DNA from 4 places in the Nocardia sp. XZ_19_385 genome. Region 3 is predicted to be linked to each of the others. Evidence: riboswitches for the same ligand, from Rfam matches in the RefSeq annotation. Region 3 holds a riboswitch; each other region holds the start of a gene.
The links. A riboswitch is a leader RNA that binds a small molecule or an ion and turns the genes downstream of it on or off. The one in region 3 is predicted to bind S-adenosylmethionine.
Positions count from the first base shown of each region.

Region 1: it holds a riboswitch for S-adenosylmethionine, as region 3 does, so the genes downstream of both, IBX22_RS22550 (homoserine O-acetyltransferase) here and IBX22_RS19480 (aminotransferase class V-fold PLP-dependent enzyme) in region 3, are expected to answer to the same signal.
Region 2: it holds a riboswitch for S-adenosylmethionine, as region 3 does, so the genes downstream of both, IBX22_RS15835 (rhodanese-like domain-containing protein) here and IBX22_RS19480 (aminotransferase class V-fold PLP-dependent enzyme) in region 3, are expected to answer to the same signal.
Region 4: it holds a riboswitch for S-adenosylmethionine, as region 3 does, so the genes downstream of both, IBX22_RS31610 (GNAT family N-acetyltransferase) here and IBX22_RS19480 (aminotransferase class V-fold PLP-dependent enzyme) in region 3, are expected to answer to the same signal.

Region 1 is NZ_JACVEE010000002.1:2,179,872-2,187,617, forward strand. It holds gene IBX22_RS22535 (NADP-dependent isocitrate dehydrogenase) at 61-1,284, opposite strand; gene IBX22_RS22540 (MFS transporter) at 1,571-3,064, opposite strand; gene IBX22_RS22545 (TetR/AcrR family transcriptional regulator) at 3,215-3,919, shown strand; SAM riboswitch class IV at 4,029-4,139, shown strand; gene IBX22_RS22550 (homoserine O-acetyltransferase) at 4,188-5,324, shown strand; gene IBX22_RS22555 (hypothetical protein) at 5,326-5,640, opposite strand; gene IBX22_RS22560 (helix-turn-helix domain-containing protein) at 5,770-6,117, opposite strand; gene IBX22_RS22565 (DUF3017 domain-containing protein) at 6,122-6,367, opposite strand; gene IBX22_RS22570 (RidA family protein) at 6,505-6,909, opposite strand; gene IBX22_RS22575 (carboxymuconolactone decarboxylase family protein) at 7,037-7,582, shown strand; gene IBX22_RS22580 (tRNA (cytidine(34)-2'-O)-methyltransferase) at 7,640-7,746, shown strand, end outside.
Region 2 is NZ_JACVEE010000002.1:677,209-684,954, forward strand. It holds gene IBX22_RS15805 (DUF2268 domain-containing protein) at 1-473, shown strand, start outside; gene IBX22_RS15810 (type 1 glutamine amidotransferase family protein) at 513-1,148, shown strand; gene IBX22_RS15815 (MarR family winged helix-turn-helix transcriptional regulator) at 1,148-1,594, shown strand; gene IBX22_RS15820 (HAD-IIA family hydrolase) at 1,591-2,346, opposite strand; gene fgd (glucose-6-phosphate dehydrogenase (coenzyme-F420)) at 2,589-3,599, shown strand; gene IBX22_RS15830 (O-succinylhomoserine sulfhydrylase) at 3,660-4,874, opposite strand; gene IBX22_RS15835 (rhodanese-like domain-containing protein) at 4,900-5,316, opposite strand; SAM riboswitch class IV at 5,332-5,447, opposite strand; gene IBX22_RS15840 (DUF4878 domain-containing protein) at 5,499-5,951, opposite strand; gene IBX22_RS15845 (FAD-dependent oxidoreductase) at 6,202-7,590, shown strand; gene IBX22_RS15850 (amidohydrolase) at 7,644-7,746, shown strand, end outside.
Region 3 is NZ_JACVEE010000002.1:1,452,550-1,460,295, forward strand. It holds gene IBX22_RS19455 (alkene reductase) at 1-813, opposite strand, end outside; gene IBX22_RS19460 (MerR family transcriptional regulator) at 879-1,235, shown strand; gene IBX22_RS19465 (lipase family protein) at 1,239-2,642, opposite strand; gene IBX22_RS19470 (TetR/AcrR family transcriptional regulator) at 2,730-3,371, opposite strand; gene IBX22_RS19475 (hypothetical protein) at 3,527-3,820, shown strand; gene IBX22_RS19480 (aminotransferase class V-fold PLP-dependent enzyme) at 3,872-5,182, opposite strand; SAM riboswitch class IV at 5,230-5,344, opposite strand; gene IBX22_RS19485 (LysE family translocator) at 5,471-6,106, shown strand; gene IBX22_RS19490 (Pls/PosA family non-ribosomal peptide synthetase) at 6,248-7,746, shown strand, end outside.
Region 4 is NZ_JACVEE010000004.1:568,318-576,063, forward strand. It holds gene IBX22_RS31595 (ABC transporter permease) at 1-329, opposite strand, end outside; gene IBX22_RS31600 (ABC transporter substrate-binding protein) at 332-1,951, opposite strand; gene IBX22_RS31605 (LLM class flavin-dependent oxidoreductase) at 1,948-3,033, opposite strand; gene IBX22_RS31610 (GNAT family N-acetyltransferase) at 3,030-3,608, opposite strand; SAM riboswitch class I at 3,790-3,884, opposite strand; gene IBX22_RS31615 (hypothetical protein) at 4,100-5,110, shown strand; gene IBX22_RS31620 (glycosyltransferase) at 6,339-7,508, opposite strand; gene IBX22_RS31625 (LppM family (lipo)protein) at 7,478-7,746, opposite strand, start outside.

The DNA of each region.
Region 1 (7,746 bases), 730 kb from region 3:
GGGTTCGAGCCCAGCGCCGGGGTGACGGACGAGCGTCTCAGCTCGGCCCGGCGATAATTCTCAGCTACGCAGTGCGCGAGCCAGGTTGACGTCCAGCGCGCCGAGGAACTCCTCGGTGCTCAGGTAGCCCTGGTCCCCGCCGACGAGCGCCGCGAGGTCCTTGGTCATCTGGCCGCCTTCGACGGTCTTGATGACGACGTCCTCGAGTGCCTGCGCGAAGCCGATCACCTCGGGGGTGTTGTCCAGCTTGCCGCGGTGTTCGAGGCCGCGGGTCCAGGCGAAGATCGACGCGATCGGGTTGGTCGAGGTCGGCTTGCCCTGCTGGTGCTGACGGTAGTGCCGGGTGACGGTGCCGTGTGCGGCCTCCGCCTCGCAGGTCTTGCCGTCCGGAGTGAGCAGCACCGAGGTCATCAGGCCGAGCGAGCCGAAGCCCTGGGCCACGGTGTCGGACTGCACGTCGCCGTCGTAGTTCTTGCAGGCCCAGACGTAGCCGCCCTCCCACTTCATGGAGGAGGCGACCATGTCGTCGATGAGGCGGTGCTCGTAGGTGAGCCCGGCCGCGTCGAACTGGGTCTTGAACTCGCTGTCGAAGATCTCCTGGAAGGTGTCCTTGAACATGCCGTCGTAGGCCTTCAGGATGGTGTTCTTCGTGGAGAGGTACACCGGGTAGTTCTGCTGCAGGCCGTAGTTGAACGAGGCCCGCGCGAAGTCGACGATCGACTGCTTGAAGTTGTACATGCCCATGACGACGCCGCCGTCCTCGGGCATCTTCACGACCTCGTGCACGATCGGCTCGCTGCCGTCCTCCGGGGTGAAGGTCAGCGTGACGGTGCCGGCCTGGTGCACCTTGAAGTCGGTGGCGCGGTACTGGTCACCGAAGGCGTGACGGCCGATGATGATCGGCTTCGTCCAGCCGGGTACCAGCCGGGGCACGTTGGAAATGATGATCGGGGCCCGGAAAATGGTGCCGCCGAGGATGTTGCGGATGGTGCCGTTGGGCGACCGCCACATCTTCTTCAGCCCGAATTCCTCGACGCGCGCCTCGTCAGGGGTGATGGTCGCGCACTTCACGCCGACGCCGTGCTGCTTGATGGCGTTGGCGGCGTCGATGGTGACCTGGTCGTCTGTCTTGTCCCGGTACTCGATGCCCAGGTCGTAGTACTCGAGGTTCACGTCGAGATACGGATGGATCAGCTTGTCCTTGATGAACTGCCAGATGATCCGGGTCATCTCGTCGCCGTCGAGTTCTACGACGGTGCCTTCAACCTTGATCTTTTTGGACATAGTTCTGCGGGTCCTCCTAAGGATGGTGCCCTCATTGCACGGCCAGGCGAACACGCTTGTGAGCGGACCCCAGCTGTTCCAACAGACAACGTATATGCCCCGCGTGGTCGGCGAGGCATGTGGTCAAACAAGACAAGCGTACTGCTGCTAACGAACTCACCGCGCGCCAGTACCCCTGAGTGAGAATGGTGACGAAAGTTACTCATTAGTACTTTTGTCCATTATTTGAGAAAGACAAGGTCCGTGTATCGCGAGTCGCTCGCGATACACGGACCGTTTACCCGAATCAGACTCCGACGGGGATTTTCACTTCGTCTTCGGCGCCCTCGATCAGGTTCTCCGGCTTGTCCCGGATCATCAGCGCGATGATCGGAATGGCCAGCGCGAAGAAGCCCGCACCGACATAGAAGGCGACGTCGTAGGAGTGGATGGACGCCCGGGCGACCAAGTTGTCGATACCGGGGTTTTCGGCGACGTAGTCCTTGGCCGCCTGCACCGAGATCGTGGTGAGCAAGGCGGTGCCGACCGCGCCACCGATCTGCTGGGCCGCGTTCAGCAGTGCGCTGGCCACGCCCGAGTCCTCTTCGTCCACCTGGTGCAGTGCGACGGCCTGCATGCCGACGAACAGCGGACCCATGCCGAGCGCGATCAGGAACTGAGCGGGCAGCACACTGGTGGCGAAGCTGTCGCCGAAGCTGAGCTGGGCCAGCAACACCAGTCCGATCACACCCAGCGCGGCGCCGACGATCATCAGCGGACGCGGGCCGAACTTCGGCAGCAGCGCGCTGGTGACGCCCGCGGAGATGGCGATACCGGCCGGGAACGCCAGGAATGCGACACCCGCCTTCAGCGGCGTGTAACCGAGCACGTTCTGCAAGTAGAAGCTCAGGAACAGGAACATCGCGAACATCGCGATCGGGATCAGCAGCGCGGCCAGCAGTGCGCCGCCCCGGTTGATCTCACCGGGAATGCGCAGCGGCAGCAGCGGATTCGCGGTCCGCGATTCGATGAAGACGAACGCGGCGAGCAGTGCGACACCGGCGACGATCAAGCCGATGGTGCTGCCGTCGGTCCAGCCGTGCTCGGCGGCGCGGCTGAAGCCGTAGACGATGCCGATCAGGCCCAGGGTGACGGTGATCGCGCCGGGCACGTCGTAACCGCCGGTGCGGGGCAGCGGCACGTCCTTCAGCACGAAGGCGAACGCGCCGACCAGGGCGAGGATCGCGATCGGGGTGTTGACCAGCAGCGTCCAGCGCCACGAGGCGTATTCGGTGAGCGCGCCACCGGCGATCAGGCCGATGGCCGCGCCGCCCGCCGAGATGCCGGCGAACACCGCGAACGCGCGGGCGCGCTCCTTGGTCTCGGTGAACGTCACCGACAGCAGCGACAGCGCCGCAGGGGCGAGCAGTGCGGCGAACGCGCCCTGCAGGCCACGGCCCGCGAACAGCTGTGCGCCGTTCTGGGCGAGACCGGCCAGCGCGGAGGCGGCGGCGAAGCCGATCAGGCCGATCATGAAGATCTTGCGCCGCCCCAGGTAGTCGGCGAGGCGTCCGCCGAGCAACAGCAGGCCGCCGAAGATCAGCGTGTAGGCGGTGAGCACCCACTGGGTGTTGCCGTCGCTGATGTCCAGATCACGTTGTGCGAAGGGCAGCGCGATGGTGACGATGGTGGCGTCCAGCACCACCATCAGCTGGGCCAAGGCGATCACGCCGAGCGCCCACCACCGGGCCGAGCCGCTTTGTTTTTCAAGAACATCCGCCGCTGGCGCAGTTCGGGTCACGGGTTTTCTCCCTCATCTGGGACGAGCTGTTTCAGAAGTACGCAGACGATCCTGGCACTGTGCGACATTTGGCGTCAAGGGAAAAATGTCGTAGTGCGACATTTGACTCATTCGGCCAAGTGGCGGAATGAGCTGCGTTATGGTGGCGACATGCTCGACGACTCATCGACCGGCCCCACCGCCGATCCCGAACCAGCGCCGGGTGCCAAGGCGCCGGCCGCCGGATTGCGGGAGCGCAAGAAGCAGCAAACCCGGTCGCGGATCATCGAAATAGCGCTCGATCTATGCGATGAGCAGGGCTTCGAGGCGACGACCGTGGAACAGATCGCGAACGCCGCCGATGTCTCGCCGCGCACCGTGAACCGGTACTTCGAGATCAAAGAGGACATCGTCCTGGGCCCGGTCGAGGATTTCGGGCAGGCCATCGCGGGACTGCTGCGGGCCCGGCCGAGCATCGACAACCCGCTGCAGGCGATGTGTGACGCCTATCTGCACATGGTCGACCTGGCCGCGGGCAACGACGCCGATGAGCTCATCTCCTTCCGCCGGTTCCAGAAGATGCAGCGGATCGTGCGCAGCAGCCCGGCGGTCAACGCGCGCGCGATGGAATTCGGCGACCGCAAGGGCGAAGCCGTCACCGCGGCGCTGGCCGAACGGCTCGGGGTGGAATCCGATTCACTCAAAGTGCGTTTGGCCGTCGCGACCTGGCAGATGATGTGTCACATCGCCTTCGACGCCGACCCGGACCTGATCCTGACCGGTGATCCCCAGACCGCGGCGTGTGCCACCCGGACGATCGTGCTCCGCGCGTTCGACGAGCTCCGCGCGCTGTGTAGCGCCCCGCTGTCCAAGTAGTTCCCACGCTGTGTCGTCCCGGCGGTTTCCGACCGGGACCAGCGGTGCTCGCGTGATCTTGTCGACGTGATTTCTACCGTCGACCGACCGCCAGCTACCATGTTCCTCAGGTCATGAGTGCCAGCGCGAAGCCCCGGCTCGCTGGTCGGCAACCCTCCAGCAGCGGTGGGGTGCTCCGGGTGATGACCTGGCTCTCGAAAGACGGGAGCAAGCGCGCTGTTCAGGAGGTCCTCATCATGTGTGCAACCCATGTGATCGGTCAGACGGCGTGACCGTGCAGACCGAACCGAACACCCGACGCCTGTTACCCGCCCCGGACGGCCGGCTCGGCCTGATCCCGATCGGCGATGTGCGCCTGGAGAACGGGGCTGTGGTCCCGGACGTCCAGCTCGCGGTGCAACGCTGGGGCGAACTCTCGCCCACCCTCGACAACGTGGTGCTGGTCGAGCATGCCTTGACCGGCGACTCGCACGTGATCGGCGCCCCCGACAATCTGCACCAGCTGCCCGGCTGGTGGGACGGCATGGTCGGCCCCGGCGCGCCGATCGACACCGACGAATGGTGCGTCATCGCCACCAACGTGCTCGGCGGCTGCAAGGGCAGCACCGGCCCGGCTACCTTGGCGCCGGACGGAAAGCCATGGGGCGCACGTTTTCCCGAGATCTCGATCCGCGATCAGGTGACCGCGGAGATCGCCCTGATGGATCTGCTCGGCATCGACCGGCTGGCCGCGGTCGTCGGCGGTTCGATGGGCGGCATGCGCGTCCTGGAATGGATGGTCGGCGCCCCCGAGCGGGTGGCCGCCGCGCTGGTGCTCGCGGTCGGCGCGCGCGCCACCGCCGATCAGATCGGCACCCAGACCACCCAGATCGCCGCCATCAAGGCCGATCCGGATTGGCAGGGCGGCAACTATCACGGCACCGATCGCGCGCCGATGACCGGCATGGGGCTGGCGCGGCGCATCGCGCACCTGACCTACCGCACCGAAGGCGAACTGGATCACCGCTTCGAGAACCACGCCCAGGGCGCCGAGGATCCGTGGCGCGGCGGCCGCTACGCGGTCCAGAGCTACCTGGAGCATCAGGCCGAAAAGCTGTGCGGCCGTTTCGATCCCGCCACCTATGTGCTGCTCACCGAGGCGATGAACCGGCACGATGTCGGCCGCGGGCGCGGCGGTGTCGAGGCCGCGCTGGCCGCGACTCCGGTGCCGTGTGTGGTCGGCGGCGTCGACTCCGATCGGCTCTACCCGCTGCGCACCCAGCAGGAACTCGCCGACCTGCTGCCCGGCTGTGCCCGGCTCGAGGTCGTGCACTCGCGCGACGGCCACGACGGGTTCCTCACCGAGGCGGCGGCGGTATCCAAGCTGCTCATCGAGACCATGCGACTGGCGCGAGAGAACCGGTAGCTCAAGACGTTTCGAGGGCGCTCCACGGACCTGCGGCCCAGCCGTCGGGTTCGTGTAGCGGTGTACTGCGCCATACGGGTGTCGCCGCGCCGTTGGTGAAGCGGTCTTTGTAGGAGTCGGCGCGGGTGGCGATCAAGTAGTAGCCCGCGAAATCCGCCTGGGGGACAGGCAGATACGCGCATACCAGGCCGGCTGCCATCGATAGGTCCCGGGCGCTGGCCGTCCCGACCGGCGCCTCGCCGTCGCCGCAGATGAAGGCGGCGACTGTCCACAACGGGAACAAGCCGCAGTCGATGCCATCGAACTTGCCTGGCATGCCGTCTCCCTACGCTGGGTCGGTGCATCGGACCGGCCGCCGAGGTCTGGGACGGCACCTTATTAGGCTATGGCTCGACTTTACGCCGGGTGGTCGCCGCAGCGATGCCTCTGAACTGACCTTCCATGGTCATTTCGCTGCCTCGCGCCGCGCTTGCTCGATCCGGTTGATATTGGTTTCGATCCACTCGCGCAGTGCCGCGATGGGAGTGCGCAGGCTGTGGCCGAGTTCGGTGCGGATGTACTCCACGCGCGGCGGCACGGTGGGATGCACTGTGCGTGAGACGAATCCGTCGCACTCCAGTTGGCGGAGGGTTTGCGTCAGCATCTTCTCGGAGACGCCTTCGACGCGGCGTCGCAGATCGGTATGGCGCAGGGTGCCGTCGGCGAGCGCGTCCACGATGAGCACGGTCCATTTGCCCGCGACGCGGTCGAGCACTTGACGCGTGGGGCATTCGGCGGAGTTCTGTTGCGGTATACCCCTATTGCACGCCGAGGGTCTTGATGGTGGCGGCGATGAAGAGGATGGCCGTGCCGAGCAGTGTCAGGGCGGCGACGTCGAAAGGCTTGCTGCGCACCGCGAGCAAGCCGACCCGCGGCGTCGGGAGGGCCAGGCGCAGGGCCGCGGCGAGCAGGGTTGCGCCGCCGAAGAAGAAGGCGCCACGGCGCCAGCGATCCCAGGCCACGAACACCACGGCCACGACGATGACCACGGCCACCAGCACCATGGGCAGGTGCACACGCAGGAATTGCGCGCCCGCTGTGTTCACCCGCCCCGTCGGCTGCGCCTCCTGCCATCCCCCAGGGCCCGGGTGCCGTTCGGCGGAGTCGTCGTCGCTCACGTCAGCGATTCTTGCAGACGTGTCTAATCCAACACTGCGACGCCTTCGATCTCGATGAGATGCTCGGGCGTGAACAGTGCGGCCACGCCGACCAGTGTGACGGCGGTTTCCGGGAACTCGTAGTGCTCCCGGGCCGCCGCGCCCGCCGCGCCGAGCGCTTCGAACTTCGACGGATCCCAATCCACGACATAGAACCGGACGCTCACCAGATCGGAGGCTTTGCCGCCCGCCGCCTCGAGCGCACGCCCGAGGTTGATCAGGGCCTGCGTGGTCTGCGCGGCCAGCCCGCCCGGCACCACCTGACCGGAGGCGTCGACGCCGACCTGCCCGGACAGATGCACGATGCGGCTGCCCGTGGCGACCGTCGCGTGCGCGAAACCTGGTGCGGGCGGCTCGGATCCGGCCGGATTGTGTGCGGTGCTCGGCATGGGATGCAGCCTATCCGGTCCCAGGGTGTGTGCGGTACGACAACCGCCGCCGCACCGAAAGGGCTACTACCGCGCGTAGTTCAGGCGTACGGTGAGAAGACGAAACCAGTACAGGGGGTATGGATCAATGCGTGCACTCACCCGAATCCGCCACTACGCCAGTGCTTTTCGGCAAGCGAAGCGCAACCGGTCGGATCTGCCCGGCTGGCTGGCGCGGCGGCCGCTGATCGGCTTCGCGGTCGCGGTATACGAGACCATGCTGCTCTTGAGCAACCGGCTGGACCCGAAGCTCAAGGAGTTGGCCGAACTGAAGGTCGCGGGCCTGATCAACTGCGAGTTCTGTCTCGATATCGGCTCCGCGCTGGCGCACTCCGCGGGGCTGTCCGAAAAACAGCTCATCGATCTCCCGCGCTACCGGACCAGCGCCGCCTACACGGACCTGGAGAAACTGGTCATCTCCTTCGCCGAAGCCATGACAGCCACACCTGCGATCGACCTCGAGAACGTGCGCACCGAGCTGCTGACCCACCTGTCCAAGGCGCAACTCGCCGAGCTGGCCGCCGCCATCGCCTGGGAGAACCAGCGCGCCCGGATCAACCAGGGCCTCGGTGTCCGCCCCACCGGCATGGCCGAGGGCGGAGTCTGCGCCCTGCCGGAACGGCCGACGCAGTAGCACTCGCACCGGAACCGGCTCGTCGGGCGCGGCCCTGCCATCTGGTTGACTGATCGAGTGTTCCGAGTGATGTTTCATGAGCCCGCGATTCCGGGGAACACCGGCAACGCGATCCGCATGGTCGCGGGGACCGGGTGCGAACTGCACCTGATCGAACCGCTCGG
Region 2 (7,746 bases), 780 kb from region 3:
TCATCACGCTGTGGCCCTTCGCCGAAAATGTGGAGCGGCTGGAAGCCACGGCCGTGCACGAGCTGAACCACAATCTGCGCTACAGCCCGGGCGGTGTGGTGTGGAACCCGATGACCGTCACCGTGGGCGAGCACGTGGTGTCCGAGGGGCTCGCCGACGCGTTCGCCCGCCAGCTCTACGGCGACGAGCTCGGCTACGCCCGCATCGGCGTGCCCGCGCTACGCGATGACGCGGTCTTCGCCAAAGTCCTTACCGGACTGGACATCACCGGCATGCAGAACTTCACCGCCTGGGTGCACGGCGACGCCAGCGCCGAGCGCTACGGCGCGACGCCGGTGGGGTTGCCGACCGGCGCCGGATACGCGGCCGGCAATCGGCTGGTCGACGCGTACCTGGCGGCGACGGGCCGGACGGCCGCACAAGCGCTGCACGCCGACAGCGCCGAAATCATCGCGACGGCCCTGCGGAAATAAGTATTGACAGCATGCTGTCAAACATGACAGGATACTGTCATGACCACGAAGACAGTTCACGCAGCCGTTTACGACACCCTCGCCGACTGGGAGATCGGTGCCGCCACCGCGCACATCAACAACCCGGAATGGCAGGTCGCGCCGGGCACGTTCGAGGTACGCACGGTCGGGCTGACCAAGGATCCGATCACCACCAAGGGCGGGCTGCGGGTCGCGCCGGACGTGGTGCTCGCGGATCTGACGCCCGCCGACAGCGCCATGCTCATCCTCCCGGGCGCCGACACCTGGGTCGGCCCGGAACTGGAGCCGTTCGCGCACAAGGCGCGGGAATTCGTCGAGGCCGGCGTGCCGGTCGCGGCCATCTGCGGCTCCACCTTCGGGCTCGCCAAGGAGGGCCTGCTCGATAGCCGCAAACACACCAGCAACGTCGCGGAATTTCTTGTCTACAGCGGATATTCGGGCGCCGAGCACTACGTCCAGCAGCCCGCGGTGACCGACGACAACGTCATCACGGCCTCGAGCACGGCCCCGTTCGAGTTCGCCCGCGAGGTACTCGGCGCGCTCGGCGTCTACGAACCGCACATCCTCGATGCCTGGTACCGGCTCTTCGCGCACAGCGACCCGGCCGCCTACGTCGAACTCGACACCTACGAGCAGGCAAAATCCCACGCATGATGACTCCGGAACAGGAACTCTTCAGCACGGCGGCGATCACGTCATTTCGGCTGAACGGCCAATTCCTCGCCATCGCCGAGGAATTGGCCGCGCCCGCCGGGCTGACCGCGGCTTGGTGGCAGGTGCTGGGCGCGGTGCTGCGGGAACCGCTACCGGTGTCGGGCATCGCGCGCGCGATGGGCATTACTCGCCAGAGTGTGCAGCGCATCGCGGATCTGCTGGTGGACAAGGGACTTGCCGAATACCGCCCGAACCCGGCGCACCGGCGCGCGAAGCTGGTCGACATCACCGACGCGGGGCGGGCCGCTGTGGAGCGCATCAGCCCACCGCACGCCGTGATCGCGGACCGAGTGGTCGGCGAACTGGGCTACGCGGAATTCGAGCGCACCGTCGCGGCGTTGACCCGGCTCGCGGATGTCCTCGACAAGCTCGCCGAGAAGCCCTAGCTGAACGGCTTGTCGGTCCGGCCGACGAGCTCGGCGACCGACTCCACCACCATGGTCGGGCGGTACGGGAACCCTTCCACCGACGCCCGGGTAGAGATGCCCGTCGTCACCAGGATCGTGCGCATCCCCGCCTCCAGCCCGGCGATCACGTCGGTGTCCATCCGGTCGCCGATCATCACCGTCGACTGGGAGTGTGCGCCGATCCGGCGCAGCGCCGAACGCATCATCAGCGGGTTCGGTTTGCCCACGTAATACGGTTCCTTGCCGGTCGCGCGGGTGATCAGCGCAGCCACCGAGCCGGTCGCCGGTAGCAGGCCGTCACGGGACGGGCCGGTGGCATCCGGATTGGTGGCGATGAACCGGGCGCCCTTCTCCACCAGGCGGATCGCGGTGGTGATCGCCTCGAAGGAGTAGGTGCGGGTCTCGCCGAGCACCACGTAATCGGGGTTGCTGTCGGTGAGCACGTACCCGATCTCATGTAGTGCGGTGGTGAGGCCCGATTCGCCGACCACGTAGGCGGTGCCGTTCGGGCGCTGGTCGTTGAGGAAGGTGGCGGTGGCCAGCGCCGAGGTCCAGATCGCCTCTTCCGGGATGTCCAGGCCGGTGTGGCGCAGCCGGGCCTGCAGGTCGCGCGGGGTGCGGATCGAGTTGTTGGTGAGCACCAGGAACGGCGTGTTGTTCGCGCGCAGTTCGGCCAGGAACTCGTCGGCGCCGGGGATCAGCTGATCCTCGTGCACCAGGACCCCGTCCATGTCGGTCAAGTAGGAGAGGATCGGTTCGTTGTCTGGAGTCACCAGTCAATTATCGGCTACCGACCGCAATCGTGGGTCTGTGGAACCCTACGAACTCCCTTCGAATTCGAGTGATTAGCATCGCGTAGCGATTCGATGAGGGGTGGTGGCCGGGCGACGGGCGGGCCTATCGTCGAAGAAGGTCGGTCGAAAGCGGGGACTCCCGCGCCCGGCCGCAGCAGCGAAGCGACAGGAGTGCGCACATGGGTGATCTCAAGCTGGGATACAAGGCGTCGGCCGAACAGTTCGGGCCGCGCGAACTGGTAGAAATCGCGGTGCTCGCCGAGGAGCACGGCCTCGACAGCGCCACCGTCAGCGACCACTTCCAGCCGTGGCGGCACAAGGGTGGGCACGCGCCGTTCTCGCTGGCCTGGATGGCGGCGGTCGGTGAACGCACCAAGCGCATCCAGCTCGGCACCTCGGTGCTCACCCCGACCTTCCGGTACAACCCGGCGGTGATCGCGCAGGCCTTCGCCACCATGGGCTGCCTGTACCCGGACCGCGTCATGCTCGGTGTGGGCACCGGTGAGGCGCTGAACGAGATCGCCACCGGATACACCGGTGAATGGCCGGAGTTCAAGGAGCGTTTCGGGCGGCTGCGCGAAGCCGTCGACCTGATGCGCGCGCTGTGGACCGGCGACCGCACCGACTTCGACGGCCAGTACTACAAGACCGTCGGCGCCTCCATCTACGACGTGCCCAAGGGCGGCATCCCGATCTACGTCGCCGCCGGCGGCCCGCTGGTCGCCCGGTACGCCGGCCGCGCGGGTGACGGTTTCATCTGCACCTCCGGCAAGGGCATGGACCTCTACACCGAGAAGCTGATGCCCGCCGTCGCCGAAGGCGCCGCCAAGGCCGGCCGCGACGTCGCCACCATCGACCGGATGATCGAGATCAAGATCTCCTACGACACCGATCCCGAACTGGCCCTGGAGAACACGCGCTTCTGGGCCCCGCTCTCGCTGACCCCGGAGCAGAAGCACTCCATCACCGACCCGATCGAAATGGAGACCGCCGCCGACGCGCTGCCGATCGAGCAGATCGCCAAGCGCTGGATCGTCGCCAGCGACCCGGACCAGGCCGTCGACCTGATCAAGCCCTACCTCGACGCGGGCCTGAACCACCTGGTCTTCCACGCCCCCGGCCACGACCAGCGCCGCTTCCTGGACCTGTTCCAGCGCGACCTGGCCCCCCGCCTGCGCGCCCTGGGCTGAGCCCAGCACAAAGAAAAACACCCCCCGGCGCACCGGGGGGTGTTTCGTCTCTGCCGTAGCTCAGCTCAGGGCGTGATCCAGGTCGCCGAGGAGGTCTTCGACGTCCTCGAGGCCGATCGAGATCCGGACCACGCCGTCGGTGAGACCGATAGTGGCGCGGCCCTCGGGGCCCATCGCGCGGTGCGTGGTGGTCGCCGGGTGCGTGATGAGGGTCTTGGAGTCGCCGAGGTTGTTGGAGATGTCGACGATGCGCAAGCGGTTCAGCACCTCGAAGGCACGCTTCTTCGCCTCGTCGGCCGGGGCGTTGAGCTCGAAGGTGACCACGGTGCCGCCCGCGCTCATCTGGCTCTTGGCCAGAGCGTGCTGCGGATGCGATTCCAGGTACGGGTAGCGCACCCAGTTCACCGCCTTGTGCTCGTCCAGGAACTGCGCGACGCGCAAAGCCGAAGCAGCGGAGTGGTTCACCCGCAGCGGCATCGTCTCCAGGCCCTTCAACAAGGTCCAGGCGTTGAACGGGCTCAGCGCCGGACCGGTGTGGCGCATCAGGTTTTTCACCGGGCCGTCGATGTAGTCGTGGTCGCCGAGGATGGCGCCGCCGAGGACGCGGCCCTGGCCGTCGATGTGCTTGGTGCCGGAGTAGACCAGCACGTCGGCGCCGAGGTCGAAGCCGCGCTGCAGCAGCGGGGTGGCGAAGACGTTGTCCAGCACCACTTTCGCGCCCGCCGCATGGGCGAGCTCGGAGACCTTGCGCACGTCGACGAGGGTCTGCATCGGGTTGGCGGGCGTCTCGAAGAACACCGCCTGGGTCGGCACCGACAGCGCCTGCTCCCACTGGTCCAGGTCGTCACCGTCGACGAAGACGGTCTCCACACCCCAGCGCGGCAGGATCTCGTTGCACACCACGAAACAGGAACCGAACAGGCTGCGCGCGGCCACCAGCCGATCGCCGGCGCCCAAAAGCGCGCCGAGCGCGGTGAAGACGGCCGACATGCCGCTCGCGGTCGCGAAACACGCTTCGGCGCCGTCGATCAGCCGCATCCGCTCCTCGAACATGGCCACCGTCGGGTTGCCGTAGCGGGAGTAGACGAAGTGCTCGATCTCGCCGGTGAACGACGCCTCGGCCGCTTCGGCACTCTCGTAGACGAAACCGGAGCTCAGGTACAGCGCCTCGGAGGTTTCCTCGAAACCGCTGCGCCGCAAGCCGCCTCGCACGCCGAGGGTGGCCGGGCCGACGCCTTCGGGCAGCGGCTTGTCGAACGCACCACCAGTGATCATGACTGTTCCTCCACAGAACTCGTGGTCACGACTGCCGCCACGGCAAGCCCTGGGCGCGCCAACCGGCGCCACCGCGGTGACCGTTCGCGTCGAGCGGACCCTCGAAGCCTTCGTCAACGTTGTAGGCCGGCGCGATGCCGAGCTGCGTGGCCACGGTCGCCGCATGCGCGGAGCGCTGGCCGGAGCGGCACAGGAACACCACGGGGGCTTCCGGGGCGCGGCCGTCGAGGGCTTTGCTGAGCTGGTCGGCGAAGGCCTGGTTGCGCGCGCCGGTGCCGTCGACCCATTCGATGAGCACGGTGGGGCGCTCGATCGCGGTGGTGTCGGGTACGCCGACGAAGCGCCATTCGGCTTCGGTGCGCACGTCGATCAGGACGGCTTCGGGGTGCTCGCGCAACAGGTCCCACGCCTGCTGCGGGGTGATGTCGCCGGCGTAAGTCATGTCGATCCTCCTGTGAATCCGCACTTGCCGCATCGGGGTTCGGATGCGTGCCAGGTCGTCACCCGGAGCACCCCACCGCGGAGGAGGGTTGCCGACCAGCGAGCCGGGGCTTGGCGCTGGTGCTCATGACCTGGACTGAGATTGCCTGGACAGGGGCCGGGCTGTCAAACACCGGAATCGGGTCAGTTGCAGACCAGCCATTTGCCGTCGGCGCGGACCAGGTTCCACGTTTCGGTGGTCTCCTTGCCGTCCATGTTGGTGGTGACGGTGGCCTTGGCTTTGTCCCCGTTGACGGACTGCCCCTCGATCCTGGCGACCTCCACCGACTTTCGGCCACCCGCCCCGAACTGCGCGGCCAGCGGCGACTTGGCCTCGTCGAACCCGGCGCACGCGGTGCCCGGCGCGGGCACCTCGTCCTGCTGCGCGCGCCCGCCGACGTAATTGCTGACGGCTGCGGAGATCCGGTCCGATTCTGTGACATTTTTCTCAGCCGGGGACAGCAGCCCGCCCGCGAACACCGCCACCAGCACGATCGCGGTCAGCACCGCGGCGGCGATGAACGGCGTCATGGACCGCTGGTCGGTCTGTTCGACCAGGATCGGTTCGTCCTCTGGCTTGGGCTGCTGCTCGGTCATGGTGTCGATGATCCCTTATCCCTGGTCGGCGGCACCCGTGCAGGCGGTCGGTGGCGTCACCGATAGAATCGCGAGACCGTGGTCTGGGCACCATCACCATGTGGCTGTGCGGCACGGGAGCGACCTGGTGGCTTCGCAGTTACGAGCCAGCAGCACCAGCCGCATCGTCAGGGGCAACCGCAGCGGCAGCTCTACTTAGCCTAGGCTAAGAAGGACGCCATTATTTTTCGACCGAAGGTGCGCGTAAGAGATGACCGAACAGAGTGCAGCCACTCGCCCGCTCCGCATCGCGATCGTGGGCGCAGGACCGGCCGGTATCTACGCCGCCGACGCGTTGATGAAATCCGATGCCGAGGTGAGTATCGACCTGTACGAGCGCATGCCCGCGCCGTTCGGTCTGATCCGCTACGGCGTCGCGCCGGACCATCCGCGCATCAAGGGCATCATCACCGCCCTGCACAAGGTGCTCGACAAAGAGCAGGTCCGCCTACTCGGCAATATCGACTACGGCACCGACATCACCCTCGACGATCTGCGGCGCTTCTACGACGCGGTCATCTTCTCGACCGGCGCCAACGCCGACCGCGCACTCGACATCCCGGGCATCGACCTGGACGGCTCCTACGGCGCCGCGGACTTCGTGTCCTGGTACGACGGCCACCCCGACGTGCCGCGCGAATGGCCGCTGGACGCGGAGAAGGTCGCCGTGCTCGGCGTCGGCAACGTCGCGCTCGACGTGGCGCGCGTGCTCGCCAAGACCGGTGACGAACTGCTGCCGACCGAGATCCCGCCGAACGTCTACCAGGGCCTCAAGAACAACAAGGCCGTCGAGGTGCACGTGTTCGGCCGTCGCGGCCCGGCGCAGGCCAAGTTCACGCCGCTGGAGCTGCGCGAGCTCGACCACTCGCCGACCATCGAGGTCATCGTCGACCCCGAGGACATCGACTACGACGCCGGTTCCGAGGCCGCGCGCCGCCACTCCAAGCAGGTCGACATGGTCGCCAACACCTTGGAGCAGTGGGCGATCCGCGACCAGGGCAGCCGTCCGCACAAGCTGTTCCTGCACTTCTTCGAGTCGCCCGCCGAGGTGCTCGGCGCCGACGGCAAGGTCGTCGGCCTGCGCACCGAGCGCACCCAGCTCGACGGCACCGGAAACGTCAAGGGCACCGGCGTGTTCCGCGAGTGGGATGTGCAGGCGATCTACCGCGCGGTCGGCTACCTCTCGCAGAACATCAACAACCTTCCCTTCGACGAGCAGGCGGGCACCGTGCCGAACGAGGCCGGTCGCGTGCTGGCCGACGAGGATGCCGACGGCGCCGCGCGCTACCTGCCGGCCACCTACGTCACCGGCTGGATCAAGCGCGGCCCGGTCGGCCTGATCGGTCACACCAAGGGCGACGCCAACGAGACCGTGGCCTGCCTGCTCGACGACAGCGCGAACTTCACCCCGGCCCCGGAGCCGGAGCTGGACGCAGTCACCGCGTTCCTCGAGGGCAAGGGCATCCCGTTCACCACCTGGCAGGGCTGGTACCGCCTGGACGCGCACGAGCGCGCCCTGGGCGAGCCGGAGGGCCGCGAGCGGGTCAAGGTCGTCGAGCGCGAGGACATGCTGCGCGCCAGCGAACCCAACAAGGTCTAGCCGGAGCGCCTTCCACGGCAGCGAAAACTCCGTAACTGAGGCATTCTGTACAAGTGTTCGATGCCCATGTCCACATCATCGATCCGCGGTTCCCGCTGATCGAGAACGAGGGCTATCTGCCCGACCCGTACACCATCGCCGATTATCGAAAGCGCA
Region 3 (7,746 bases):
CGGATCGGCGAAGACAACGTGCAGGTAGGCCGGGTTGTGGGTGGACAGGGCCGCGATCAGGGCGGGGTACAGCTCGGCGGTGTCGGATTCGGCGATGGCGTTGGCGGTGACGCCGGGGGCGATGCGGACGCCGACGCGCTCCGGGCCGATCGCGGCGGTGACGGCTGCGACGACTTCGGTGGTGAAGCGGATGCGGTTTTCGAGGGAGCCGCCGTAGCTGTCGGTGCGGTGATTGGTGTTGCCGGACAGGAACTGGTGCAGCAGAAAGCCGTTGGCGCTGTGCACTTCGACGCCGTCGAAGCCGGCTGTGATCGCATTGCGGGCGGCGGTAGCGAAATCGGCTGTGGTGGCGTGGATTTCGTCGATGGTCATTTCGCGGGGCCGGACTGCGGGCTGAGCGCCCCGGGCGGTGTGGATGGTGTCGGGTAGTGGAATCGCAGAGGGTGCGATCGGGGTGAGCCCGGTGTTGTCCGGGTGACCGATGCGGCCACCGTGCTGCAGTTGCAGGAAGATCCGGCCGCCTTCGGCGTGCACCGCGTCGGTGACCCGCCGCCACCCGGCGATGTGGGCGTCGGTGTAGATGCCGGGGATGCCGGCGAAGGTCTTGCCGACCAGGTTGGGGGTCGCCGCTTCGGCGATGATCAGCCCCGCGCCGGCGCGCTGGGCGTAGTAGGTGGCCATGAGGTCGGTGGGGGTGCCGTCGGCAGCGGCGCGATTGCGTGACATCGGCGCCATCACAAGACGATTCGGCAGCTGTGCGGCGCCGATCCGGGTCGAGTCGAAGAGGCTGGTGGGTGCTGCGTTGTGCGTCATGCGAGTAGGTTAAAACTTGACATCAATGTCAGAATCAAGCCCGGATCTGAAAGGCCAGGTGGCGGATGCGAATCGGAGAGTTGGCCGAACACACCGGCGTCAGTGAGCGCTCCCTGCGCTACTACGAGGAGCAGGGGCTGCTGGTCTCCGGGCGCACCCCGGGCGGCCACCGGGACTATCCCGAGATGGCCGTGGACCGGGTCATCCACATCCAGGAGCTGTACGCGGCGGGGTTGTCCAGCAAGAAGATCGCGCAGATCCTGCCGTGTATGCGCGATGCCGACGGCGGGGCCAACGAATTCGCCACCCCGGAACTGGTGGACGAGCTGAGGACCGAACGGGAGCGCATCGACCGGAAGATCCGTGATCTGCTGCGCTCCCGCGAGGTGCTCGACGATGTCATCGGGCGGGCCGCTGTCTGACTGTCAGGAGCCGATGGGCTTTCCGAACAGGGACATCACGGTTTCACCGAGGATCGAGCCGGCGTAGGGCAGGACGCCCGGGGCGGCGGCCATCGAGCTGACGTCGGTGGTGCTGCAACCCTGTTGCGCGGGAACGCCATTCAGCCGATCGCGGAGCCAGAGCAGGGCGGCGGGGCCACCGCTGACTTCGGCGACGATGTGTTCGCTGGCCCAATCCCGGGTGTACTGGACGTTGGCTCGCGGGTCGGCACAGTAGCTATCGACCATCTGATTGGCCGAGCCCAGCGGCAGGATCTCGTCCCAGCGGGAGTGCCAGACGAACATCGGCATATCCGGGACCGTCTTACCCAGCCGGGTCTCTTCCATGACTTGCTGCACCGCCGGATGCCGCATCGGGTCGCCCGCCGAAGACCACAGCAGCCCCTTCAGGTCGACGAAGGGCAGCAGCATGGACTGGTACTGCACGCACAGCGGGCCTTTGGCCGTGATCAGCGCTCGGCCGAGCGGGTCGATACTGCGATCGATGTACTCGGCGAAATACGGGTATTCGCGGGTCAATCCGATGACCGCGGCCAAGACCAGCCCGGCGGTCGCCTGGCCGTTGGCCATGTCGAGCGCGGCGCCGAGGTCCGGCCCGTTGCCGCCGGTGGCCGCTGCGACGACATTCAGTTCGGGGGCATAGCTCTGCTTCAATTCGGCGGCGTGCTGGGTGGCCAGCGCTCCGCCGGAGTAGCCGTACATGCCGACCGGCGCGGACGTCCCGACGCCCAGCGGCTCGAAGGAGGTGGCGGCGCGAATGCCGTCGAGGGTGATCCGCCCGGCGAGCGGGCCGGCCGCATATGCCGAGTTCGGGCCCTGGTGGTCGGGGATGACGACAGCCCAGCCCTGTTGCAGCGCGGCCTGCGCGAAAATGAATTCGGCGGGGGCGACGATCTGCCCGGCGAAGCTGGCGACCGAGAGGAACTGCAGCGCGTAGGACGGCGCGCAGTAACCGGCGAGGGAGTCCTCTGCGATCTGGACGGACAGCAGTTTGCGCGGTTCCGGGGCCGCGCCGCGCGGCTTCAGCACGGTGGCGACGGCCGGAATCGGTTGTCCCGCAGTGTTGTTGGAGCGGTAGGACACCTGCCAGGCGTCGACATTGAGCGGGATGATCCCGAAATTCGCGACGTTGACCTGCCGGATCGCGATGAGACCGCCGGGCTGGGTGTTGGCCACTGCCTCGGCGGGCGGGTTATAGAAGGCCGCATCGAATTCCGGCGGCAGGGGGACCGGGGCCGCGCCCTGGATGGTGGGCTGGGCCGACGGTTCCGGTTCCGCGACGGCCGTGGTGGTCCCGGCCAGTACCGCACTCATACCCACGATCACGGCTGCGGTGCGGCGCAGCACGCGTGATTTCCACTCGGTCATCGTCGACCCTCATCCTTGTTCCCGCATTGAGACACCTGCGTCTCAATGTTGGAGGTCACTATGGCACGAACGTGACGGGGATCGCAATCAGTCCTCGGCGGGTGCCGGGATCAGCAGCGCGAACAGCAGCGTCGACAACATCTCGACGAGGGCCCGCACCGGCGGCCGCTGCTCGTCCATGCTCCAGTGATGGGCCGCGCCATTCAGCGCGCCGATGAATCCGGCCATGGCCGTGGGCCAGCCGCAGGCCGGGGTGTGCACCTCGGGCAGGTTCGCAGCGATTGCCTCGATGGTTCGCGCCCACTCGTCGCGCACCCCGAGCCGGTGCTGCTCGACTCGGTCGCTGACTCCGACCACTTCCACGTAGGCGACCTTGGCTCGGCGGATATCGCTGACCATCGCCGCCAGGTAGGCGGTCAGCCCCGCCGATACCAGCTCCCGAGCCGAGCCGCCGGACGTCTCCGCCGCGGCCGTCGCGACTGCCGCGCGGGCGGCCTGTTGCGCCGCGTCGTAGGCGGCCATCAGCAGGTCTTCGCGGCTGGCGTACTCCTCGTAGAACTGCCGCCGCGACAGGCCCGCCGCCGAACAGATCTCTGTCACAGAACTTTTCGCATAGGACTTGCCGGCGAACACGGTGAGCGCCGCCTCGATGAACAACGCCCGGCGCTCCGCACGTCGCTCGAGGACCGACTGTCCGGAATAGCTGTGCCTGGTCTGTGACGTACCCATCGCCGCACAGCGTAATGCGGAGCGTGGGTCGGACGGCGGCCACGGCGCACTGGGTGGGGATAGGTGGGCGGGCGGTTTGTTCGGGGTCGCGAGTGCGTTCGGTTCTTAGGATCGGGCTCGCTCTGTTGGAAAACACCCCACAAATAGGAGAGTCGATGCGAAGAATCTCGCTAGTGATCGTGGCCGCGGCCGCCATCGGCGTAGCTCTGCAGGGGCCCGCTCTCGCGGCGGCCGATACGGGAACGACCGCGGTCACGGCGCCGCGGGTGACGGCTCAGGATCCGGAGGGCGAGCCGCAGCAGGAAGGCGGGGCGAAGGCTGAGGAGAAGGCCGACGATCAGGGTGCGAGCGAGTCCAAGGGTGGACTCTCGACCAGGATGTCGGATCTCATCCAAACGGTCGATGAGCTGGAAAAGCGACTCGGGGAACTCGAATCCAAGCTTAAGTAGCGGCTGCCGGGCTGCCGCCCGGGATGGTTTCCATCCCGGGCGGCAGTCGGTCTAGAGGCAGGGCGCCGCACCGGCGGCGGCGTCGGCGAAGTCGCGGGTCTCGGGGGTGGGGTTCCAGAGACCGTCGGTCTTGGCGTACTTCCAGCTCGGGCCGTTTGCCACGAGGGTGGCCACGGCCTGGACGAGCCGGTCGACGTCGGCGGAGTTGGACCCGAGCCCGATGCTGGCGCGCAGCGCGCCGTCGAGGCCGAGGCGGGCGAGGAGGGGGTGGGCGCAGAATCGGCCGTCGCGGATGCCGATGCCGTGCTCGGCGGAGAGGTAGGCGGCGACCTCGCCGGGTGCGAAGCCGTTCAGGGTGAACGCGACGATGCCGACGACGTCGGGGCTGTCGGACCAGAGGCGCAGCTGGGTGACGCCGGGGATGGCGGACAGGCCCGCGCGGAGGCGGTCGGCGAGTTCGCGTTCGTGGGAGATCAGGGTGGCGGGGTCGATCTGACACAGGGCGTCACAGGCGGCGGCGAGGGCGGCGGCGCCGAGGACGTTCGGCGAGCCGGCTTCGTGGCGCTGCGGGGCGGGAGCCCACTGGGCGCCGGTGGTGGTGACCTCGCGAACGGCGCCGCCACCGGCCAGGTACGGCTCGGCCTGATCGAGCCAGTCGCGGCGGCCGACGAGGACGCCCGAGCCGAACGGTGCGTAGAGCTTGTGGCCGGAGAATGCCAGGTAGTCGATCCCGCTGGCGCGCAGGCTGATTCGGCGGTGCGGGGCCAGCTGGGCGGCATCGACGAGGATGCGGGCGCCGCACTGGTGGGCGATCTGGGCGAGGCGCTCCAGCGGCAGCACTTCGCCGGTGACGTTGGAGGCGCCGGTGACGGCCAGCAGGGCGGCGGGCTTGCTGCACAGTTCCGCGACGAGTAGCCGGATGGTCTCCTCGATGGTGTCGGCGGCGCGGACGACGCGGCGGCCGTGCTTGGTCCAGGGGAGGAAGTTGGCGTGGTGCTCGATGTCGAGGACCACGGTGTCGCCGGGGACGCAGGCGGCGAGCAGGTTCAGCGAGTCGGTGGTGTTGCGGGTGAAGACGACGACCTGGTCGTCGGCGGCGTCGAGGAAACGGGCGACCGAACCGCGGGCGGCTTCGTAGCACTCGGTGGAGATGCGCGAGGCGTAGCCGGCGCCGCGGTGCACGCTGGCGTAGAACGGCAGCAGCTGCTGCACCCGGTCGGTGACCTGGGCCAATGCCGGGGCGCTGGCGGCGTAGTCGAAGTTGGCGTAGGTGGTGGTTCCGCCCTGCACGAGCGGTACCTGGAGGTCGTCGCCGGATACCCGAGCCAGGGGGGCGCAGGTCTTGGTGGCCACAGCAGTCATCACGTAAATCCCATCGTTCCAGGGACCCGCAATCGAGAGATCGGTCGAGTCCGCGCTTGCCGCGCCCGAATGGGCGTACGGCCGGGTCGTCACCCGGAGCACCCCACCGCGGAGGAGGGTTGCCGACCAGCTAGCCGGGGCTTAGCGCTGGTACTCATGACCTGAACCGAGATTGGCAGACGGACCGGCGTGCTGTCAACCGCCTTGTCCGCAGGCTCCATGGGTGAATGAAAATGCAGTCCTAGGAATAATCTTGCATTCTCGGTGCGGATGCGGTCCCATGGAGGGGTGACACTTTCGCTGCTGCTCAGCTTCGTCGGACTCTGCGTCTTGCTCTCGCTCACGCCCGGCCCGGATACGTTCCTGGTGCTGCGCTACTCGATCGCGGATGCCCGACCGGGGATCGCGGCGGCCGTCGGTTCGGCGCTGGGCGGCATGGTGTGGGCGCTGGTGGTCGCCGCGGGCGTCGCCGCGCTGCTCGAACAGTCCGCGACGGCCTACCGGTTGCTGAAACTGATCGGCGGAATGTACTTGCTGTACTTGGGAATTCGCGCGCTGATCGACCTGCGCAAGCAGCGGAAGGCAGGCAACGAGACGGCGTCGGCGCAAGGGCGCGCGGCCGCACCCGCGTCGATTCGCTCAGCGTTCACTGCGGGCGTCATCTCATGCTTGTTCAACCCGAAGGTCGGCTTGTTCTACCTGGCGGTGCTGCCCCAGTTCCTCTCCGAGGTGACCTTCGTCAACACCCTCGCGCTCGGTGCCATCGAATCCGCCATTGCCGCAATCGAAATGGTGCTGGTCGCGGTGCTCGCCTCGCGGGCCGTCACCTTGCTGCGCAAGCCTGCCGTGCGCGACCGCCTGGAGCAGGCCTCCGCCGGCATCCTCGCCGCCCTCGGTATCGGCACTGTGGCCTCGGCCGCATAGGACCCCGCCGACGCGAAATCCGGCGTTACCGGAGGTACCGTGGACAGTTGGTTACCCGTGGTGTTTGCCCTTTGGTAACCCTGGTCGTGCAAGATTTCCGCCGTCTGCGCTAGGTAGGTCTATGAGAGGTGGGCAGGACGCATGCTCCAGCCGGAGGTCGATGCCGTAGCGGGCGGGGACGCGCTATCGAATCCGTTGCTGCGTGGCACTCTTGCCCCGCCTGCGAGGACCCTGGCCGACATCTTGGCCGCGACCGCCGACACCTATCCCGACGCTCCCGCTATCGATGACGGTACGACCGTCCTCGGGTATGCCGAACTGCTCGCCGAGGTCGACACCGTGGTCGGGCGATTGGCTGCGGCGGGTGTGCGGGCCGGGGACCGGGTCGGGGTGCGGATGCCGTCCGGCTCCAGCGACCTGTATGTCGCGATCCTGGCGGTATTGCATGCGGGCGCGGCCTATGTGCCGGTCGATGCCGACGATCCCGACGAGCGCGCGCGGCTGGTCTTCGGTGAAGCGCGCGTCAGTGCGATCGTGACCGGTGCGGGCATCGAAAGCACCGGGGTCGAAACTGCCACGACGGCACGGGAATCCACCGAGTTGCCGACGCCGGCGGACGACGCGTGGATAATCTTCACCTCCGGTTCGACCGGAACGCCGAAAGGTGTTGCGGTCACCCATCGCAACGCCGCCGCGTTCGTCGACGCCGAGGCCCGGCTGTTCTTGCAGGACGCCCCGATCGGGCCCGATGACCGGGTGCTGGCGGGTCTTTCGGTCGCGTTCGACGCCTCCTGCGAGGAGATGTGGCTGGCCTGGCGGCACGGTGCGTGCCTGGTGCCCGCGCCGCGCGCGCTGGTGCGGACCGGCGCGGACCTGGGTCCGTGGCTGGTGCGCCGCGAGATCAGCATCGTCTCCACCGTGCCGACGCTGGCCGCGACCTGGCCCGCGGAGGCGCTGGACTCGGTCCGGCTGCTCATCTTCGGTGGCGAGGCGGTGCCACCGGAACTCGCGGAAAAGCTCGCGGGCAATGGCAATTCGGAGACCGTCCGGGAGGTATGGAACACCTACGGGCCCACCGAGGCGACCGTGGTCGCGTGTGCCGCACTGCTCAACGGCAAGTGGCCGGTTCGGATCGGTTTGCCACTCGATGGCTGGGATCTCACCGTCGTCGATGCCGAGGGAAATCCGGTGGGGGAGGGGGAATCCGGCGAACTGGTCATCGGCGGCGTCGGCTTGGCCCGGTACCTCGACCCGGCCAAGGACGCCGAGAAGTACGCGCCACTCGCGTCGGTCGGCTGGGAACGCGCTTACCGCAGTGGCGATTTGGTGCGCAATGACCGGGAGGGCCTGGTCTTCCTCGGCCGGGCCGACGATCAGATCAAACTGGGTGGCCGCCGGATCGAACTCGGTGAAATCGACAACGCCTTGCAGCATCTGCCCGGAGTCACCGGCGCGGCAGCGGCGATCCGAACCACCAAGGCGGGCAACAAGATTCTGGTTGGTTACCTGACCGGCCCGGATGACGGCTTCGACGCGGCCCGTGCCAGGGCCATTCTCGCCGAACAGCTTCCGGCTCCGCTGGTGCCCCGTCTGGCCGTGGTTGCCGAACTGCCCACCCGCACCTCCGGCAAGGTCGACCG
Region 4 (7,746 bases), on a different contig from region 3:
GTGAGCGCGGCCAATCCGAGGGTCGAGGGCAGCGTCTCGCCGATCGCCTGCGTCACCGTCTGCCCGGTGACGATGGAATATCCGAGGTCACCGCGCAGCGCGTGCCCGAGCGCCGTCCAATACTGCTGCCACAGCGGCTGATCCAGCCCATACCTGGCCTGCAGCTCGGCGATCGCCGCCGGATCCGCCGGAGAGCCTGTTTCGGCGCCCCCGGCCGCGATCGAGACCGGATCGGCGGGCAACAGATAGAGCACTACGAAGGAGACGGTGAACGCCGCCCACAGCACCCAGATCGCCTGCGCTACCCGCAGTGTCAGATACCGGACCATGATCAGCGCCCGCTCAGCCAGGCGTCGAAGAACTGCAGGCGGGCCGAGGCCTCGAACTTCAGGTCCTGCACGGTGCCCGCGGCGCCGATGGCCTGCGACAGCTCGACCGTCGGGATCCACAGCCCGTTATCCAGAATGCGCTCCTGCGCGGTCCGGATCAGAGCCAGCCGCGCGGTGGTGTCGGCGGCGCTCAGCTGGTTCTCCAGCACCTCGTCCAGCGCTGGAATGCGTTCGCGGACATTGAGATTACGGCCCTCGACGGTGAAAGAGTTGCGCAGGATGTCGCCGTCGGCGCGGGTGGTGTTGTAGTAGTAGCTGTCGTAGTCCTTGGCGTTCTGCCGGGCGGTGCTCTCGGGCACCGACACCAGGTCCAGGCGCAGGTCGACGCCGACCTTGCGCAACTGCTGCTGCACCAACTCGATGATCGCCTTGTTGCCCGCGAACACCTGGCTGAACACCACGTTGAAACTCAGCCGCTCACCGTTCTTCACCCGGATGCCGTCACCGCCGGGTACCCAGCCCGCCTGATCGAGCAGGGTGCGCGCCTTGGCCGGGTCATAAGCCAGCTTCGTCGAGAGATCCTGGTAACCGGGGGTGGTGCTGGCCAGGGTGCTGCTGGCGGGCTTGAACTGCGGCCCGAGCACGGTGTCGACCAGCTGCCGGCGATCGATGGCGGGCAGCAGTGCTTGACGCACCGCGGCGTCGCGGAGCGGGCCGCGGGTCACGTTGGGCTGGAAGCCGAACGGCACGCCGGGGTTGGGCGTGGTCAGCAGGCGGGCGTTCGCCGCCTCCAGCAGCGGCAGGTCCTGGGGCAGGGCGTCGCTGACCGCGTCCAGTTGCCCGGAGGTCAGGCTGCCGGTGCGCACCCCGGATTCGGGCACCACCGTGAAGTCGATGCGGTCCAGGTAGGCCTCGCCCTTGTGGCCGAAGACATCCGAGCCCCAGGCGTATCCCGGGCGCTTGGTCAGCGTGGCCGACACGTCCTGGCGGTAGGCGGTGTAGACGAACGGTCCGGAGCCGACATTGCTGCCGTCGCACCGCTGCTCGGCGGGCTTGGCGGTGGTCGCCTCGCCCTGGATGCCGAGCTGAGTACTCGCCGAAGCCTGCAGGAACTGCGCATTGGGCTTGCTGAACTCGACCCGCGCGGTCAGCTTGTCCACCGCGGTGGTGCCGACGTAGTTGATGAGAAAGCCGTTGGCCAGGGGGGCCTTGGCCGCACCGAGTTTGGTGATCGAATCGAAGGTCTTGCGCACCGAATCCGCGGTGAGCGGCGAGCCGTCGGAGAAGGTGACGTTGTCGGCCAGGTGGAAGGTGAACACCTTCGCGTCCGGGCCGGCCTCCCAGCTGCGCGCCAGCCACGGCCTGATCTCGCCGGTCTCGGGATCCTGATCGGTCAGCGAGTCGACGATCTGGCGGGTGACGTAGAGCGTCTGGTTGCTGCTCGCCTGCGCCGGGTCCGAGCAGGTCGGCGCCGACGACAGGCCGTAGCGCAGCGTGCCCCCGGGCTGTGGCGGTCCGGCGTCGCCACCGGCGCCGCCGGTGTCGCTGCCGCAGGCGGCCAGGGTACTGGCCGCGGCGAGCGCGCCGGCGAGCGTGGCGATGCGATGACGGGTGCGGATCACGGTGTAACTCCAGATAATTCGGTCCGGGGGATGGTTCGGCCGGCGGCCAGGGGACGGCTGGGAATGCGGCGGCGCAGCTCGGGCGCCACGGCCTGCTGGAACAATTCGAGGCTGCCGCGGTGCTGGGCTTCGGTGCGTCCGTCGCGTTCGGAGGACAGATGGATCACTTCGTGGCCGAACTGCTCGTGCTGGCGACCGACCTTGTCGAGCACCTGCTCCGGGCTGCCGATCAGCGCCGAGGAGCGGGCGGCGAAGTCTTCGAGGGTCTCGAACACGATGGGCAGGCCGAGCGTGCGCGACAACCCCAGCCGGGCCCGGAAGATCGGGCGATACGCCTCGAGCGCCTCCTGCGAGGTGGGCGCCACGTGGAAGCCCGCGGTGCCCGCCCCGACCAGCGCGTCGGCCGGATCGTGCCCGTAATGCGCCCACCGCTCGCGGTAGTGCCGCACCAGTTCGGCGTAAGGCTCGATGGGGTTGGTGACATTGGCCGAGAACAGCGGATCACCGTGGCGCGCGGCCAGTTCCACCGAATCCCGGCTGGTGGCGCTGCCGTGCCAGATCCGGAGCAACGGCTGGTAGGGGCGCGGAAGGGCTTTGGCCGCAACCAGTTCCGGGCGGAACCGGCCGGTCCAGGTCACCTTGTCGCTGGCCCACAGCGCGCGGAACAGTTCGTACCCTTCCCGGTTGCGGTCCCACTGATCGTCGGTGGTGACGTGGAACAGCTCCGCCTGCGCGGCGCCGTTGCCCTTGCCGATGATCAGTTCCAGGCGTCCGCCGGACAGGTTGTCCAGTGTCGAGTAGTCCTCGAAGGCCCGCACCGGATCGAGCAGGCTCAGCGTCGTCACGGCGGTGAACAGCGTGATCCGCGAGGTGACCGCGGCGATATGACTGAGCAGCACCGGGGGTGCGGCGGACAGGAACGGATCCTCGTGCCGCTCGCCGACCGCGAAACCGTCATAGCCGAGTTCCTCGGCGAGCCGGGCCTGGTCGACCACCGAGCGCAGCCGCTCGTGCGTCTCGGGCAGCACGCCGGTATGCGGATCGGGTGTCCGGGCGACCAGCGTGAACAGCAGGAACTTCATGCGGTCGCCTCCAGATCGGCTGCGGGCAGGACCTTTTCGAACGCGTGCGCGCCGATCTGCTCGGCCGGGAGCGCCGGGTCGAAGAGCGCGGTGTACCCCACAGCCAGGTAGAGCGCGACCGCTTCGGGCTGGCGCCAGCCGGTGGTGAGGTAGATGCGCCGGTAGCCGCGCCGGGAGACCTCGAGCTCCAGCTGCCGCACCACGAAGCGGCCCAGCCCTTGCCGGCGGTGTTCCTTCGAGGTCCAGATCCGCTTGAGCTCGGCGCTGTCGTCGTCGTAGCGCTGGAACGCACCGCCCGCCACCGCTTCGGAGTCCTGGGTCACCACGAGCAGGCCACCGTGCGGCGCCGCGAAACGGGTGGGCGGGTAGTTGCGGAGTTCGTGGTGCATCTGACCGGCGGAGCGGCCGTAGCGGCTGCTGTATTCGACGGCGAGTTCGGCCAGGAGCGGCGTGGCCAGCGGGTCGTCCTGGGCGACCCGGTGCACCCGCAGGCTGCGGTCGGTAAGGCGTTGGGGCACCGGACTCCCCGGTGTTCCGGGCAGCGCCCCGGCTGCGGGTGCGATCGACGCACTCATATCGATGGTCCTCGGCAGAAGAATGAACGCGACCAAGCCTTCGGCGTCGGTCGCACCACCCGGCCAGCGTCGGGTGCGGGTCTGGCAGCGTCAGCGGCGACAAGCCGTCGAGGTGCCGCGGCACTGATCGATGTGCCGGCGTCCCCAGCAGGTGGTGCGGTGTGTGGTGCTCATATCGGGTCCTCCATCGTTCCTGGCGGAAGCACCCGCACCCGGTGTACCGGGGGGTTGCTGCGACGTCGGCGAGCCAGGTCTCTCAATCGCTCTGGATGGTGCTCGAACATCATGGGGAACAAGCGAACTCGGCGACAAGAGTAGAAATCACGGTGAGCGCAGCCCTGGTCACCAGGGGCTAGATGGCGGATTATCGTCGCGCCCCCTGACTGCGGCTCGTCCCGCGCCGCCCGCCCGCCGACCCGCAAATCACCGGCTTTCCGGGTTTGCGGGCTTACCGTTGAACCTCGATCGTTCCGCCGATGAGGAGGTTCCCAGTGCATATCCGCCCCCTCGACTCGGACACCCGGCGCACCCGGGCGTCCATCCCGCGACGCCTCGCCACCGTGGCCACCCTGTCCCTGGGCAGCCTCGCCCTCGGCATCCCAGCCCCTGCCATCGCGCTGCCCGAAACCCCAGCCGCCGTCGATCACGTCCCCGCGGCAACGGTCCTTGCCGATCATGCGTCCGTGGCTGTGGTCCCGGTCGATCATGCGTCCGTGGCTGTGGTCCCGGTCGATCACGCGTCTGTGGCTGTGGTCCCCGTCAATCACTCCTCCACCGCTGCGGCCCTCGTCGATCATGCGTCCGCAGCCATCGTCGATCATGCGTCCGTGGCTGGGGCACCCGTCGATCACGTCCCCGCTGCTGTGGCACCCGCCGATCATGCGTCCGCTGCTGCGGGCTTCGTCGATCCCGCGCCCACCGCTGAGGCACCCACCGACCATGCGTACACCGCCGCGGCGCCAGGTGCTGGGCAATCCGCTCTCGCTGCCTTGCAGGCCCTAGGTGTGACGCCGTTCCTGTACCCCACGGCAGCGCTGTGTACCGGTGCGGGCGCCACCCTCACCAGTCCCGCAGTGGCGGGCGCGGTCCCTGGTCCTTGGCCCGTGCACAGCATCGCGATCCCCGGCCTCGACCTGACCGCCGTGAAATCCGGCCAGACCATGTTCACCTTCGTGCCGTCGGGCCCCAGCCGATCCGACAGCTCGGGCATGCGCGTCGCCTGGCTGAACGTCGACAACGGACGCGGCGGAGTCGCCGCCATGGGCCCGCTGAACGAGGTCTTCGGCCGCATGGTGCCCCCCGAGGTCCCCGCCGCCCTCCGCCCCCTCGCCGAACAAGCCGTCCGCGACTTCTTCCGCACCGCCATCCCAGTAGGCGGCATCCGCGCGGTCCCGGTCGACACCGGCCGGGGCACAGTACTGGCCGCAGTCTTCGGCACGATGGTCAACGGCACCGAAACCTGCTTCTACCTGCCGACAGTCGGCATCACCACGGTCCCCTGACCCTCCGCGAGCGCACTGGGCGCACGTACGGCCGCAGACGCGCCCGCGACTTCGTCCGCGCCGTTGTCCCGGTCGGCGGCATCCGTGCGGTTCCGGTCGACATCGGCCGGGGCACAGTACTGGCCGCAGTCTTCGGCACGATGGTCAACGGCACCGAAACCTGCTTCTACCTGCCGACAGTCGGCATCACCACGGTCCCCTGACCCTGACCCTGACCCTGACCCTGACCCTGACCCTGCCGCGAGCGCGTTGGGTGCACGTGCGGGCACAGACGCGCCCGCGACTTCTTCCGCACCGTCGTCCCGGTCGGTGGCATCCGCGCGGTTCCGGTAGACACCGGCCGGGCCACAGTACTGGCCGCAGTCTTCGGCACGATGGTCAACGGCACTGAAACCTGCTTCTACCTGCCGACAGCCGGAATCGCCACGGTCCCCTGGCCCTTCTGCGAGCGCATTGGGCGCGGCGCACATACGGCCTCAGAAACGCACCCCTGCACCCGCCCGCCTCACCGCACCCGCCCTTGCCTTTCCTCGCTTTCGTGCGCACCTCGCCCTCCACGCACTCCGCACCCCACCCCCGCCCCTGCACCCGCTTCGCCGCACCCTCCGCGCCCGGCACTCACCTCGCCTCAGCGCGCCCCCACCTTGCTCGCCTTGCTGACCTCGCTGACCGCGCTCGCCGCACACACGTCGTCTCTCCTCGCTCTTCGCGCACGCACGTCGCCCTCCACGCACTCTCCGCACCCTCCGCCCCCGCCCCACCGCCCCCACCTCGCCCTCCGGGCCCCCGCGCTCACCTCACCTCAGCGCGCGATGTGTGAGGAGTAGCTAATGCATTGCTGCATTACGGAAGCGGCTGTCAAAAGGGCGATTTCGCCGGGGGTGGATACACCTCTTCGTCTAACTTTGAGCGACAATCGGCGATGCAGGTTGGAGTTGTCGCTCAGAGTTGGAGGACCAACACTGCTGCCGGATAGCGAGAGTGCGGTATCTGAAACTTAACTATTCGCCGAGTGGCGCTTCCATGTCAGTGTGCTGCCGCGAGTGGGCGAGAAGTAGCTGGCATCGTGCTGAATCTCAGGAGTGGCTGGCGAACGGGCGATTTCGTCGAGGGTGGGTACTCCTCTTCGTCTAACTTTGAGCGACAATCGGCGGTGCAGGGTGGAGTTGTCGCTCAGAGTTGGAGGACTAACACCCCTACCGGATAACGGCAGTGCGGTATCTGAAAGTTAACTGCTCATCGGGCGGTGCTTCCAGGTCAGTGTACCGCTGCGGTGGGCAAGGTGTGAGCGGACGGAGAGGGTGGCGTAGGCGCCGACCGATAGCGGATGTGCCAGGGCGGCAAGGATATCCGTGCGGTTCAGAGGCGCGGCAGTTTCGGTGGACCGGGCGAGTAGGCGGCCGGTGACGGCGGCGAGGTAGCCGGTGATCGCTGTCCGGCGTAGGCGGTCTCGGCCGCCGATTGCGGCCAATGGGGGAACCCAATAACCCAGTGCGGCAATGGCTCCCACCGCCCCGGCGGCCAAAGGTGAAGCACCGTAGGCCGACCACAGCCACCGGGTGTAGCCCGCATCGAGTTCGGTTGTGCCACTGTACATTCGGGTGCTGGCCTGCTTGCCTGCCGCGATCAGGGCTGTGCGTCTGCCACTGCGGCGGAGTGCTCGTGCGATGTCCAGATCCTCGGTCGCGCTGGCGGATACCGCGCGATGGCCGCCGATTGCCCGGTAAGCGGCGGTGTCGAATACCAGAAACTGTCCGCACGCCACCGCCATCGACGGCCTATGACTGTGGTTGCCGACGGTGATCGGCAGCGTCGACGCCCACGACCAGCACAGCAGTGGCTGCACTAGTGCCTCGGCCGCCGAACCCACCTGCTGCGCGGGCCACGGCGACACCAATGCCACGTCGCGGCTGCGCAATTCGGATACCGCGGCGGCGATCGCGCCTGGCGCGAGTCGCACATCGGCGTCGAGGAATACCAGAACGGCGGTGTCCGCCAGTTCGGCGAGGCGAGCGCAGGCAGCCGCTTTACCGGTCCAGCCGGGGGCGGGTTCGTCCTCGGAGCGGATCACCAGAAAACGTTCGTCGGACCCGATCGCCTGCGCCGCCGCGGCACCCGTCCCATCGGAGGAGGCGTCGTCCAGGATCAGCACCCGGAGATCCGGAACCCCGGTCTGGGCCCGCAGATCGGCGATCAATGCGGGCAGCCGGTCGACCTCGTCGCGGGCCGGGATACCCACCGTCACCGGCTCCGCTACCGTGCCGGAGGACGGCAACCGCCGCACCGTCAACCGGTTGTACAGCGCGACAACACAACCGGTAACCGCGATCGCCGTGCCGGCCCGCACGATCCGCTCGGCCGGACCGATCAGCGGTGTTCCTTCACCATGCGCCACCACTCGCTGAGCGAGAACCGCCCGGGGGTACCCGGAGCCGGGGGATTGCGATCCATGTAGGCCATCGCGGCGACGATCGCCGCGACCGCCAGGGTGATGCCGCCGACGATGCCCGCCCAGCCCGCGAACGAGCGAGTGTTCGGGTCCGCGTAACTGACCTCGGCTCGAATCGTGGACACCTCACCGGGCGACAGTTTCCAGGAGACGGTGGAGTCGTCCTCACGGTTGCCGTTGGTCTTGG